DNA from 2 places in the Phenylobacterium sp. LjRoot225 genome. Region 1 is predicted to be linked to the other one. Evidence: predicted binding sites of a transcription regulator. Region 1 holds the regulator's gene; the other holds the start of a gene.
What was found. The regulator LexA, encoded in region 1, represses DNA repair genes until DNA is damaged. The targets are predictions, from matches to a motif close to ATGTTCNCNANNTGTTCT.

Region 1 (3,602 bases):
GCCGCGCGGCTTCCGCGCCGCGCTGGAGCGGGCCCATGGGCCTGGCCGCCTGGCGCTGATCGCCGAGATCAAGAAGGCCTCGCCGTCCAAGGGCCTGATCCGCGCCGACTTCGATCCGCCGAAGCTCGCCAAGGCCTATGAGGCAGGCGGCGCGGCCTGCCTGTCGGTGCTGACCGACGGCCCGAGCTTCCAGGGCGCGGATGAATACCTGACCGCCGCCCGCGACGCCGTCGCCCTGCCCTGCATCCGCAAGGACTTCCTGGTCGACCCGTGGCAGGTCGCGGAATCCCGCGCCTTGGGGGCGGACGCCATTTTGGTGATCCTGGCCATGGTCGACGACGCCGTCGCCGCCGCCCTGATGGCCGAGGCCCGGCGCTTCGAGATGGACGCCCTGGTCGAGGTGCACGACGAGGCCGAGATGGCCCGCGCCGGCGCCCTGGGCGCGGACCTGGTGGGCGTCAACAACCGCGACCTGCGCACCTTCGTCACCGACTTGGGCGTCACCGAACGGCTCGCGGCGCTCGCGCCGAAGGACGCCCTGCTGGTCACCGAAAGCGGGCTGTTCACCGCCGAAGACGCGGCCCGGCTGGAGCGCTGCGGCGCCCGCGCCATGCTGGTCGGCGAGAGCCTGATGCGCCAGGCCGACGTCACCGCCGCCACCCGCGCCCTGCTCGCTGGGGTGCAAGCGCCGGCGGCGTAGGCAGCGACGCCGAAACCTCGAATCAACAGCCCGCAGCAGAAGTCCTTCGCCAGCGGAAAGCTTCGCAATTTCAGCGCGGTCGCCAGTAACTTGACATTAACCCGGAACACCTAGAGAACATTTGAAGCGTTTGCGCTTTGTTCCTTGAAGCGCCAGGTCTTAAGGTGTCGCCGTCATGCTCACCCGCAAGCAGCACGAGTTGCTCATGTTCATCCATGAGCGGATCAAGGAGACCGGCGTCTCGCCCTCCTTCGACGAGATGAAGGAAGCGTTGGACCTGGCGTCGAAGTCGGGCATCCACCGGCTGATCACGGCGCTCGAGGAGCGCGGCTTCCTTCGCCGGCTGCCGCACCGGGCGCGGGCGCTCGAGGTGGTGAAGCTGCCGCAGCAGGCCACCGCCGCCGCGCCGCCCAAGGGCCGCGCCCCGTTCAAGCCGCAACTGGTGGAATCCCCCCCGGGCGCGCCGCTGGCGGCGAACGACAGCCGCGACCTGCCGGTGCTGGGCCGCATCGCCGCCGGCACGCCGATCGAGGCCATCCAGCAGGAGCGCGACCGCCTCCCGGTTCCGGAGACCCTGCTGGGCGCGGGCGAGCATTTCGTCCTCGAGGTGCAGGGCGACTCGATGATCAACGCCGGCATTCTCGACGGCGACTATGTGGTGATCCGGCGGACCGACGCGGCCAATTCCGGGGACATCGTCGTGGCCCTGGTGATGGGCGAGGAAGCCACCCTGAAGCGGCTTCGTCGCAAGGGCGCCTCGATCGCGCTGGAAGCCGCCAACCCGGCCTACGAGACCCGCATCTTCGGCCCCGACCAGGTGGCCGTGCAGGGCAAGCTCGTCGGCCTGATCCGCCGATATCACTGACCGGGGGCGAACCTTGAGCGTCGCGATGCGTTAGCGGCGGGCCGGACGGCTTAGGTCCGGCCGTACCAAGGGACATCTCGAATGCGGATCATCACCGTCGCGGCCATCGCCGCCATCGCCCTGACCGGCGCCGCCTGCAGCAAGAAGACCGAGGCCGTGAAGGCCGAGGACAGCGCCAGCACCGCCAGCCAGGAAGCCGCCGCCGCCAACGCTGCGGCCGACGCCAGCCAGGCGACCTCGATGCCGGAGGTGGCCAACGCCAGCGCCGAGGCGGCGACCGATCACGCCGACAAGGCTGCGGACGCCGCCAAGGAAGCCGCCGGCGCGGCCAACGACGCCGCCAAGGACGCCGCTCGCTACTAGCATCCATCCCGCGCTCAGCGCAGATCGAGTCCCCAGGTCCAGGGTCTGCGTCCGCGCGACGGCTGGGCCCAGACCACCCGCCAGCGGCCGTCGGGGGCGCGATAGAGCTCAGCTGAACCGCCGCGGCGGAAGTCCGCGCCGGTGAGGACGAGCGGCGCGGCGCAGCCCTCGGGACGGACGTCGTTGCGCAGCACCGCCACCTCGGCCGCTGAGCAGAGAGCGTTCAACCGGCCCGGGGGCAAGGGGCGTTTGAGGTTCCAGGTCGCCGCCAGCCGCACCGGCGCCGAAGGTCGCGGGGCGCAGCTCTGGCGGTCGCAATCGTAGGCCGCGTCCCGCGCCGGCTGGCTCGCGACGGGCGCCAGGCCGCGCCGCCGCGACCAGAGCTCGGCGCCGAACAGCTTCACGTCCGGGCGGAACAGCAGCGCCTCGCGCCCTGCCCGCACCGCCACCGCCGCCCCGTCAGCGCTGACCCAGGCGTCCGGCGCCGCGGGCTTGGGAACCAGGCTTACCGCCAGGGCGAGGGGCAGGCCGAGCCAGCGCAGCGGCCCGCGGCAGAGACAGATCCATAAGAGCCCCAGGAAGGTGGCCGGCAGGGTCCAGGCCGGCCCGCTGGCGATGATCACCTGGGCGTAGGGGGCGTTCGCCGCGGCTTCGGCGATCCGGTTGATCAGGCCGATGGCGAAGCCCGCCAGCCGCAATGGCCCGACCTCCAGTCCGAAGGGCATCAGCACCGCCCCGACGGCGAGCGCAGGCATCATCAGCAGCGAGGAGATCGGCTCGACCAGCAGGTTGGAGATCAGGCCCCAGGTCGAGACCCGGTTGAAATGCTGAATGGCGAACGGCGCGGTGGCGAGGCCGGCGACCAGGCTGATCGCGGCGCCGGCGAGGATCCAGGTCCCCGCGCCCTGCACCAGGCGGATCGGCCAGGGCGTGTTGATCTCCTTGACCGGCCGCGGCCACACGCCGGCCAGCGCCACCAGGGCGGCGGTCGCGGCGAACGACATCTGGAACCCGGGCTGGGTCACCGCCTCCGGCTGCAGCAGAAGCACGACGAAGGCCGCGACGGCGAGCGAATGCAGGCTGATCGCCTGGCGGTCCGCGAGGACGGCGCAAAAGGCGATGGACGCGGTCACCGCGGCGCGGACGGCCGGCGGCGGCGCGCCGGACAGCACCAGATAGGCCAGAACCGCCGCCAGGCCCACGGCCGCGGCGGCCTTCTTGCCGTTGATCCGCAGCGCCAACCAGGGCCAGGCGGCGATCAGCAGGCGCAGCCCTGCGAAGGTGAAGCCCCCGACGATCGCCATGTGCACGCCGGAGATGGAGATGATGTGCGCCAGACCGGACGCCCGCAGATTGTCGACCTGCCTCTGCGGGATATAGGCCGACTGGCCGGTGGTCATGGCGGCGGCCAGGCCGCCGGTCTCCGGGCCCAGAATACCGACGATCCGCTCGGTCATCGTCCAGCGCAGGCGGTTGATCTTCATGGCCATCCGCAGCCGCCAGGGCGGCTCGCCGTGCGCCGACCAGGGCCGCGGCGGACTGAGCGCGAAGCCGACCCCGCCCACGCTGTCGAAAAAGGCGTCACGGGCGAAGTCGTAGGCGCCCGGGCTGGCCGGCGGCGGCGGGGCGTTGATCACCGCGGTCAGGCTGACGGCGTCGCCCGGGGCGGGGATC
Region 2 (3,602 bases), on a different contig from region 1:
GCGGTCGCCGCCCGCGTGTTGCTCGAACTGCATGAAGACCAGGTTCCAGATCTCCACGAACCGGTCGCCGTCCTCGTCCGGGCTGCCGGGCGGGCCGCCCGGGATGTGGGCGCCGTGGTCGTAGAAGATCTCCGAACAGGGACCGCAGGGGCCGGTGTCGCCCATCGACCAGAAGTTGTCGGAGGTGCCGATGCGGATGATCCGGTCGTCGGACAGGCCCGCGATCTTCTTCCAGAGGACCGGCGCCTCTTGGTCCTCGGCGTAGACGGTGACCAGCAGCCTGTCGACCGGGAGCTTGAACTCCTTGGTCAACAGGGTCCAGGCGGCCTCGATCGCGCCCTCCTTGAAGTAGTCGCCGAAGGAGAAATTCCCCAGCATCTCGAAGAAGGTGTGGTGGCGGGCGGTGTAGCCGACGTTGTCGAGGTCGTTGTGCTTTCCCCCGGCGCGGACGCACTTCTGCGACGAGGTCGCGCGCGGCCAGGGCGAGGCTTCGGCCCCGGTGAAGTAGTTCTTGAACGGCACCATGCCGGCGTTGACGAACAGCAGGGTCGGGTCGTTCTGCGGAACCAGCGGCGCCGAGGCGGCGACGGCGTGGTCCTTGCCCCGGAAGTAGTCGAGGAAGTGGCTGCGGATCTCGTTCAGGCTCGCCATGGATCGTCACGCGTAGGGTCAGGAAACGGCGAGCAGCTCGCCGGTCCCCTGATGTGGGGACTGATCGCCGTTTAAGGCGCCCCTCCTGAAAGGGAAAGCGGCCAAGGGCTCGCGGCCAGGGGAACCGGCCCCGGCGCCGAAAAGAAGCCGATGCTGAAGGGGCGAAGGGCGCGGCGAAAGAAGGAGGACGCCTGGGCGAACCCAGGCGTCCCCAACGCCTTCTCGACGCGAGCGCCCACACTGGGGGGCGCGGCGCGCCAGGCCCGGGGTGGCAGGGGGACCTGGGCGCCGAGGAGCGCATAGCGCGAGAAGGAAGCTCTGCCTCACCTGAGATTGCGCCGTAAAAAAGGCAGTTTCACGAAAAGCGGCGCGTCGGCGGCCATATTGCGCCCACTTCGGGGCCGACAGGCCCGGACCCGCGGTGGCTCAGGCGGAATGAAGCTGCACGGTTGCCCGGCGTGAAACCCGCCCGACCGGCGCCTCGAGGCGCCGGTCGCAAGGCGAAACCTAGTCTTCGTCGCCTTCCGAAGGGCCGACGAGGAGTTCCTCCTCAATGACTTCCTTGCGGCCACGGACCTGTTTCTCGATCTCGTTGGCGATGTCCGGATTGGCCTTGAGGAATTCGCGGGCGTTGTCGCGGCCCTGGCCGATCCGCTGGCTGTTCCAGGAGAACCAGGAACCGGCCTTGTCGATCACGCCGGCCTTGACGCCCAGGTCGATGATCTCGCCCAGCTTGGAGATCCCCTCCCCGTACATGATGTCGAACTCGACCTCGCGGAACGGCGGGGCGACCTTGTTCTTGACCACCTTCACCCGGACGTTGTTGCCGATGATCTCGTCACGCACCTTGACCGAGCCGGTGCGGCGGATGTCGAGGCGCACCGAGGCGTAGAACTTCAGCGCATTGCCGCCCGTCGTGGTCTCGGGGCTGCCGTACATCACCCCGATCTTCATGCGGATCTGGTTGATGAAGATGACCAGGGTCTTGGCCTTGGAGATGGAGCCGGTGAGCTTGCGCAGCGCCTGGCTCATCAGCCGCGCCTGCAGGCCCGGCAGTTGGTCGCCCATCTCGCCTTCGATTTCCGCCCGCGGCGTCAGCGCCGCCACCGAGTCGATGACGATCACGTCGACGGCGCCCGAGCGCACCAGGGTGTCGGTGATCTCCAGCGCCTGCTCGCCGGTGTCCGGCTGCGAGACCAGCAGGTCGTCCAGGTTCACGCCCAGCTTGTGGGCGTAAGACGGGTCGAGCGCGTGCTCGGCGTCGATGAAGGCGGCGGTGCCGCCGGCCTTCTGCACCTCGGCCACCACATGCAGGGCGAGCGTCGTCTTGCCCGAGGATTCCGGCCCGTAGATCTCGACCACGCGGCCCTTCGGCAGGCCGCCGATGCCCAGCGCCAGATCGAGCCCGAGCGACCCCGTCGACACGGATTCGATCTCGACGATCTTGCCCTTCTCGCCCAGCTTCATCACCGAGCCCTTGCCGAAGGCCCGATCGATCTGGGTCAGCGCCGCCTCGAGGGCCCGCTGCTTGTCACCGTCTTCTTTTGCCACGAGCCTCAACGCCGACTGAGTCATTCAAGCGCTCCCTATCTCACGATTCCGCCGGCCCGCCGCGCGCTGATCCCCTTCGAGGCGCCGCGCCGCAGCCAGGACTCATCCGTACGCCATTTGTTCTATGTTCGCAAGATGTTCTCATTTGCGATTTTATCGGGTCACGACGCCGGGTTGCCAGATACGTTACTTAGTGTAACGTATCTATGCCGAGCGCCTGCGAGCGCCACGGCATGGCGCCGTGTGGGAGAGATGAAATGGGTGATGCGGTTTCGAAGCTCGTGGGCTACATGCCCGACGCGTCCGGGCATCACCTTACCACTGCGGACATCCGTGAGCTTCAGCTCGCGGCGTTGAACGAGCGGCTTCAGGAGCGCATTGACCAGATCAAGCTCGTGAAGATGCGGGCCGACGACGCAGGGGTGACGGAGATCCGCACCCTGCAGGACGTCGTCCCGCTGCTCCTGCCCCACACGGCCTACAAGAGCTATCCCGAAAGCTTCTTGACCGAGAAGCGGTGGGACCGCCTGACCAAGTGGCTGGGCACGGTGTCGACGCGGCCGACGGACAACGTCGACCTAGAAGGCGTCACGGAGATCGATGACTGGCTGCAGCGGCTGGTGCAGGCCGGCCACTTCGTCTCCTGCTCAAGCGGCACGACCGGCAAGTCGGCGATGCTGACGGCGACCCAGGCCGATCTCGATTTCGCCGGCCAGGACATCGTCGCCCAGGTGCAATGGGGCTCGGACATCCGGGTGGGTGACCAGCGCACCCAGGTCGGCTTCGGCGCCACGGCCTATACGCCGCGCAACATGGCCACCGGACGCGCGTTGATGGAGGCCTTCGTCGACACCTCCAAGCCCCGGCCGGACTTCGGCGTGCCGCCGATCACCATCGGCTCCATCACCAAGATGATCGAACTGCGCAAGGCGATCGCCGACGGGACGGCGAAGCCTGGCGAGATCGTCCGCTTCGAGGAGGACTCGGCCGCGCGGCAGAAGGCGCTCGAACAGGCCTCGGTCATCGCCGCCGACGAGATGATCGCCAAGCGGCATGAGCGCTTCTACATCACCTCGATGTGGGCGGCGCTGCATCAGATCGCGGTGGAGGTCCGCAACCGCGGCTACAGCGCCAAGGACTTCCATCCCGAGAATGCGGTGTTTCTCGGCGGCGGATTGAAGCGCGCGCAGCTTCCAGCCGACTACAAGGAGTTCATCTACGAGACCTTCAATCTGCAGCCGCGCTTCATCTACCAGATGTACGGCATGCAGGAACTCAACAGCGCGGCGTCGCGGTGCCAGGAGGGCCAGCGCTACCACGTCGCGCCCTGGGTGGTCTGCCTCCCCCTGAACAAGGAGGGTGACGCGCTGGCGCCCGGCGTCGGCGACGGCGAGGTGGAA

Region 2: a site for LexA is predicted at 2,327-2,344, ahead of recA (recombinase RecA). Genes of this name have one in related genera too.

The regions. Positions count from the first base shown of each region.
Region 1 covers NZ_CAXUPL020000001.1:1,005,892-1,009,493, forward strand. The annotation lists gene trpC (indole-3-glycerol phosphate synthase TrpC) at 1-700, shown strand, start outside; gene lexA (transcriptional repressor LexA) at 876-1,565, shown strand; gene ACSQ2B_RS04915 (hypothetical protein) at 1,647-1,928, shown strand; gene ACSQ2B_RS04920 (ComEC/Rec2 family competence protein) at 1,943-3,602, opposite strand, start outside.
Region 2 covers NZ_CAXUPL020000002.1:87,690-91,291, forward strand. The annotation lists gene alaS (alanine--tRNA ligase) at 1-651, opposite strand, end outside; gene recA (recombinase RecA) at 1,159-2,226, opposite strand; gene ACSQ2B_RS10775 (hypothetical protein) at 2,460-3,602, shown strand, end outside.